Actinopolymorpha singaporensis: one gene and its partner. The protein of the gene in region 2 interacts with the protein of the main gene of each other region in a pairwise test. Links are inferred from orthologs where the notes say so. Each region holds a gene or a part of one and is shown on either strand. Other genes may lie near its edges.

The links.
Region 1: the proteins of nadE (region 2) and dnaA interact in binary tests that used the Escherichia coli proteins (3 or more experiments, as listed by UniProt). The link is inferred for Actinopolymorpha singaporensis from one-to-one orthologs.

Annotation. Positions count from the first base shown.
Region 1 is NZ_LT629732.1:1,201,416-1,204,597, reverse strand. The notes cover bases 318-3,182. They hold dnaA (chromosomal replication initiator protein DnaA), read right to left. Parts: upstream 2,613-3,182; coding sequence 1,023-2,612; downstream 318-1,022. Other genes in these bases: rpmH (50S ribosomal protein L34), read left to right, coding at 3,140-3,182; dnaN (DNA polymerase III subunit beta), read right to left, coding at 318-532. Outside these bases: more of dnaN, read right to left, coding at 1-317. UniProt on the Escherichia coli protein: Plays an essential in the initiation and regulation of chromosomal replication. Binds in an ATP-dependent fashion to the origin of replication (oriC) to initiate formation of the DNA replication initiation complex once per cell cycle.
Region 2 is NZ_LT629732.1:4,163,946-4,167,084, reverse strand. The notes cover bases 144-2,965. They hold nadE (ammonia-dependent NAD(+) synthetase), read right to left. Parts: upstream 2,082-2,965; coding sequence 1,206-2,081; downstream 144-1,205. Other genes in these bases: BLU27_RS18740 (Gfo/Idh/MocA family protein), read right to left, coding at 2,250-2,965; BLU27_RS18750 (AfsR/SARP family transcriptional regulator), read right to left, coding at 302-1,057; BLU27_RS29220 (hypothetical protein), read right to left, coding at 144-266. Outside these bases: more of BLU27_RS29220, read right to left, coding at 63-143; more of BLU27_RS18740, read right to left, coding at 2,966-3,139. UniProt on the Escherichia coli protein: Catalyzes the ATP-dependent amidation of deamido-NAD to form NAD. Uses ammonia as a nitrogen source.

The DNA of each region.
Region 1 (3,182 bases), 3.0 Mb from region 2 along the record:
CGCGTACCGCGAGGCGGTAGCGGTCGGTCGCGGCGAGCGTCACCGACGAGCCCTCGATCTCGATCCGGACGCCGGTGAGGACCGGCAGCATGTCGTCGCGTCCGGCGGCCACGGCCACCTGCGAGACGGCGTTGGCGAACACGTCGCCCTTCACCATGCCGGAGGCGGCCGGCATCTGGGGCAGCTCGGGGTAGTCCTCGACCGGCAGCGTCTGCACGGTGAACCGCGCGCTGCGGCAGGTCACCACGACCTTGCCGCCCTCGGCGGTGAGGTCGACCGGCTGGGCCGGCAGGCTCCGGCTGATGTCTGCGAGCAGGCGCCCGGACACCAACGCCGAACCCTCGGCGGAGACGTCGGCGGGCACGCTGACGCGCGCGGAGGTTTCGTAGTCGAAGCCGGACAGCAGCAACTCACCGTCGCGGGCCTCGACCAACATGCCGGCAAGCACGGGCAGCGAGGGCCTGGACGGAAGGCTGCGTGCCACCCAGGCCACCGAATCGGCGAGGACGTCACGGTCTACGCGGAACTTCACCGCTCTTCGCCTCCTCGACGGACAGCGGCCAACTGGGAGCACGACGCTACACCGCCGACCAGGTCGGCGGTGGCGGCGGGGCGACCTGACGGATCCGCAGTGCACCTCCCCGTCCGGGCCCGGTCGCCGCCCCGGTCGGCCGTCGGGGTCTGAAAGTGCGGGGGCTGGTGACGTCGTCCCCAGGAGCGGGCCGTTGGGGATTGTGGAGTTCTTGTCATCGACGTAAATAGGCTCAGCTTCGTCATAGGTGCGGTGGACACTGGGGATAACTCGCGTTTGCGCTGCTCAGCGGGCCTGCGAGCGTCCACCGGGGCTGTGTGTGCGGCTGGGGGTGCCTGGGTGGGCCCGGTGGACCGTTGAGTTCTGTCCCACCCGATCCACAGTTCTTCCCCGACCGGGTCCGGATTGATCCACAGAGTTGTCCCCAGGGTGTGAGCACTGCGCGAGGGTGTGACGGGCAGTTCGTGCTGGCGTGCCGCGGTGAGGTGGTTCAGGAGGAACGGGCCTGCTGCTTGATGCGGTTCGTGAGCTCCGTCACCTGGTTGTAGACGCTGCGCCGTTCAGCCATCAGCTGCCGGATCTTCCGGTCCGCGTGCATCACCGTGGTGTGGTCACGCCCGCCGAACTGCTGGCCGATCTTCGGCAGCGACAGGTCGGTGAGCTCGCGGCAGAGGTACATCGCGATCTGCCGCGCCGTCACCAGGACCCGGCTGCGGCTGGAGCCGCAGAGGTCGTCCATCGACAGGCCGAAGTACGACGACGTCTGCGCCATGATCTGGCCGGCGGTGATCTCCGGCTCGCCACCGGTAGGGATGAGGTCCTTGAGCACGATCTCGGCCAGGGCGAGGTCGACGGCCTGCCGGTTGAGACTGGCGAACGCCGTCACCCGGATCAGTGCGCCCTCGAGCTCACGGATGTTGGTCTGGATCTTGCTGGCGATGAACTCCAGCACCTCCGGCGGCGCGGTGAGGCGTTCCTGGGCGGCCTTCTTGCGCAGGATCGCGATCCGGGTCTCCAGATCGGGCGGCTGGATGTCGGTGATCAGTCCCCACTCGAACCGGTTGCGCAGCCGGTCCTCCAGCGTCTCCAGGCGCTTCGGCGGCCGGTCCGAGGAGATCACGATCTGCTTGTTCGCGTTGTGGAGCGCGTTGAAGGTGTGGAAGAACTCCTCCTGCGTGCGCTCCTTGTTCTCCAGGAACTGGATGTCGTCGACCAGGAGTACGTCCACGTCGCGGTAGCGGCGCTGGAACGTCGGCGCCTTGTCGTCCCGGATCGAGTTGATGAAGTCGTTGGTGAACTCCTCGCTGGACACGTAACGAATCCGGGCGTTCGCGAAGAGGTTCCGGACGTAGTGGCCGATCGCGTGCAGCAGGTGGGTCTTTCCGAGCCCGGAGTCGCCGTAGATCAACAACGGGTTGTACGCCTTGCCCGGCGCCTCCGACACGGCCACCGCCGCCGCGTGGGCGAACCGGTTGGACGAGCCGATGACGAACGTGTCGAAGAGGTACTTCGGGTTCAGCCGCGGGGGCTCGCTGTCGGCGCGTACCGGCTGTCCGGGGGGCGCGGACGACAAGGCGAAGGCGTCCGTCCCGCTCACGCCGCCGTTCAACCCGGACCGGGGGAGATCGGGTACGCCGGACCGGCCTGAGGAGGCCGGGTCCACTGAGGACGAACCGGACATCCCGGGCGCCTGCGTTCCGGTGCCTCCCTGGGCGTGTGGTCCGGCGGGGGGCCCGCCACGCTCGGGCCCCTGGTCGTACTCTCCGCCGGCGGCGGGCGTGCTCGCCCTCCCGCCAGGGTCGTCGTGATCGTCGAGTGAGAGCGAGGGTTCGACGGTGACGGCCAGGCGGACCGGCTGGCCGAGAGCGGTGGACAGGGCGTCCTCGAGCCGCGGGCGGAGCTTGGTCTCGAGCTGGGTGCGAGTGAAGTCGTCGCGGACGGCGATGATCGCGGTGTTGCCGTGCAGGGTGACCGGGCGACTCTGGGCGAGCCACACTCGATGCGTCGCCGGCAGATCCTGGTCGAGGCCTTCGCGGACCAGTCGCCAGGTGGCGCTGAGTGGGTCAGGTTCGCCGGCCACTGGGTCACTCCCGTCTCGACACGCTTCGGTCTTGCGTCACGTCCTGTGGATTACCGCGCTGGTCGCGCTTGTGGACGGACTTCGGTCGACCACAAATCCCAGGCGCCCGCAGGCGTCCACAGATCCTTCCACAGGCTGTGTAAAGCGACTGTGGACGACCCTAAGGGTGAAGGACGGTAACAAGCGCACAATCCGGCCAACAAGCTTCGGTTCATTCCGGCGAACCCGCCGAGCCCGGACAGGCCGGTACGTTTCCGAATCGGCGACGTGGAGGACACCAGGACGCCCGAGCGCACGGTCGCCGGGCCATGAGACGGTCGCCACAACCGGCCGGGCAGGACCCAGTTTGACCGGCCGAGCGGCTGACCCGTACCGTAAGTCGGTCACGGTGCCGTCCTCTTCGGCGCTCGCCGTATGCTCACGGATCAGATCCCACACCGCACTCGGTGCGTGTGCTGGGCCGCGGGTGGACGGTGACGTCGAGTTGACGGTGCCCGCGATCATCGTCACTGACCAGGAGACTCCCTGTGAAGCGCACCTTCCAGCCCAACAACCGGCGCCGGGCCAAGA
Region 2 (3,139 bases):
TCTCGTCGAGGCAGCGACGCCGTCGTGCCGGCGTCGCGACCGCGTCGCACAAACGTCGGTGGTCACTGTGTGCCGGTCTCGTGCTCCAACAGTCGCTCCAGCCGTTCCAGTTGGTCACGTACGGCGGCTACCAGCTCCTCCACCCCGCGAGCCACCACCGCCGCATCCCCTGGCACCGACTCGACCCGGCCACGCAGTGCACGGTCACTCGGCTCGACCCACACCCGCACGATGCAGGCCGCGTCCGCCGTGCTTGGCTCTCGCACCCCAGCAGTGTGCGTCGCAGGGCGTCGCCGCGCCGTCACCTCGGAGGCATCGCCGCATGGTTTCGATGATCGCCGTCGGCCGGGCGTACGTGCCCGACGCCGCGCACCAGGTCGGTGAGCTCCGGGCCGGGCACGACGCCGAGCTCGTCGGCGAGCAGACGACGGAACCGCTCGTAGCTGGCCAGGGCAGCGGCTCGGTTCCCTGCCGCGAGGTGGCTGCGTACCAGCAGCCGCTGGGCGCTCTCGCGTAGTGGTTCGGAGGCGATCGCGAGCAGTGCGCAGTCGGCGGCGTCGAACGGGCGGTTTGCGTCGAGGTGTTGCCGAGCGAGGTTCTCGAGTGCGTGCAGCCGCAACTGGCGGTATCGCTCGCGATGCAGGAGCAGCCACGGTTCGTCCCAGTCCGGGAGCAGGTCGTGCCGGAACACCGAGGACGCCGGCAGACCGTCCGGCCGCCGGGAGAGGTCTGGCGCGGCGGCGCCGGCCAGCCGCTCGGACGCGTGCAGGTCGACGTCCCAGCCATCGTCGAACGCCAGCATGCCTGCTCCGAGCCGCAGGCGCCGATGCAGGGCCGCCGGCAACCGCCAGACGGCGCCGCGCAGATTCGCCTGCGCCCTGGCCCCCGCATGCTCCGGCCACAGCGCTCCGGCCAGCACGCCCCTGTCCTCGACCCCTTCGTTCAGCGCGAGCCGTGCGAGCAGCCGCTGGCCGGTTCGGGAGACCGACAGCGAGGACCCGTCGACCGCCACCGCGAAGCGACCCAGCAGCCGAAGCCGCACACACGATGCCGGCACAGCACCCACCGCTGCAGCCCCCCAACCACCACTTCGTCGGTCAAGGACCCGCGGACCCGACCGCACACCAACCTTCTTGATGAAGAAGTAGTGCTTGACGATCATCGCGTCAATGGCGGGACGCGACGCCGTTCAGGGCAGACCTCCGTCAGTGTGACGGCGCGTCGGCGCTCGGTCCGGCGCGCCACCAGTCGTCGAGCGGGGTGACCGGGGCGGTCCGCTTGTGCCGGGTGGCGAGGTAGGCGGACTCCAGCCGTGCCGCCACTTCCGGGGCGACGTCGGCGCCTTCCAGGTAGTCGTCGATCTGGGCGTACGTCACACCGAGCGCCACCTCGTCTGGAAGTGCGGGGCGGTCGTCCTCCAGGTCGGCGGTCGGCACCTTCTTCCACACACTCGCGGGTGCTCCCAACTCCTGCAGAAGCGCGGCGCCCTGACGCTTGGTCAGGCCCGTCAGCGGGGTCAGGTCGACTCCGCCGTCGCCGTACTTGGTGAAGAAGCCGGTGACCGCCTCGGCGGCGTGGTCGGTGCCCACGACGAGGAGGTTCAGCTGGCCGGCGACGGAGTACTGGATCACCATGCGCTCGCGGGCCTTGATGTTGCCGCGAACGAAGTCCCGCAGCCCGGGCTCGGGGCCTAGCAGTTCGCGCATCCCCGTCGCCGTCTCGGCGGCCACGGCGTCCGCGCCGGGCTTGACGTTCACGGTGATCGAACGGTCGGGCTGGATGAACTTCAGCGCGACCTGCGCGTCGTCCTCGTCCGCCTGCACGCCGTACGGCAACCGCACCGCGACGAACGTCGCGTCGGGTCCCTCGGCACGCAACTCCTCACAGGCCAGCTGGCACAGTCGGCCGGCGAGGGTGCTGTCCTGGCCGCCGCTGATCCCCAGCACGTATCCCCTGGCCGGAACCGACCGAAGGTAGTCCTTGAGGAAGTCGATCCGCTGCCGGATCTCGAGCTTGGGTGTGATGGTCGTCCTGATGCCGAGCTCGGCACGGATCTGATCACGTAGGTTCGCCACCGGCATAATGTATCGGCCGTCGAGCAGGACCTCGGCGTCGACGCCGCTCGCCGTTCGGTACAGCCGTCGGGTCGGGAGCCGTACACGTCGAGGACAGTCTCGGCCAACGGCAGGGGCGCCCGCCGGCGGCTTGTCCGCTCGCGAGCGCCCCGACGTCCAGGCCTGTGGAGAAGGTCAGATCTGGACTTCCTTGCCCTGGGCGGCGGAGGTGTAGACGCCGTCCAGGATCTTCATCATCTCCGCGCCCTGCCAGGCCGGCGCGATGCTCTCGGCCTCACCCAGGCAGGCCGCCACGAAGTTCTCGATCTCGTGGCCGAAGCCGTCGTCGAGGTCGAACGACTCGAACCCGATCTGCGGCGTCAGGTTCAGGACCGTCTCATGCTTCTCCGAGGCGATCTGCAGCTTCGGCTCCAGGTCCGCCCCGCCCTTGTCGCCGTACACCGACACGTTGAGCGAGTCGCTCGTGGCGTGCAGCGAGAACGACGTGTCCATGATCAGCGACGCGCCGTTCTCGAACCGGACAAGGGCGTTGGCCATGTCCTCGACGTCGTTCTTCGTCGGGTCGTAGTCGGCCACCTGGTACCGCGGCAGGGTGGTGATGTTGGACCGGTTGCCGAGCTTCTCGTAGGTGTTGGCGCTGACCGACGTCACCCGCGGCGTCCCCATGAGGTACCAGCACAGGTCGATCACGTGCACGCCGATGTCGATCAGCGGCCCGCCGCCGGAGATCGCCTTGTTGGCGAACCACCCACCAGGGTTGCCCATCCGGCGGATGCAGCTGGCCTTGGCGTAGTAGATGTCACCGAGGTCGCCGGCGTCGATGAACGACTTCAGCACCCGGCAGTTCGAGGAGTGCCGTCGTACGAAACCGACCTGGACGACGCGGTCGTGCGCGTTCACCACGTCCTCGAGCCGTTGCGCCTCGGCGTAGGTGCGGCTCATGGGCTTCTCGACCAGCACGTGCTTGCCGGCCTGGACCGCGGCGATGGCGAGCTCGGCGTGGGAGTTGTTCCAGGTGCAGATGCTCACCGCGTCGACGTCGGGGTCGGCGAACAACTCGGCCG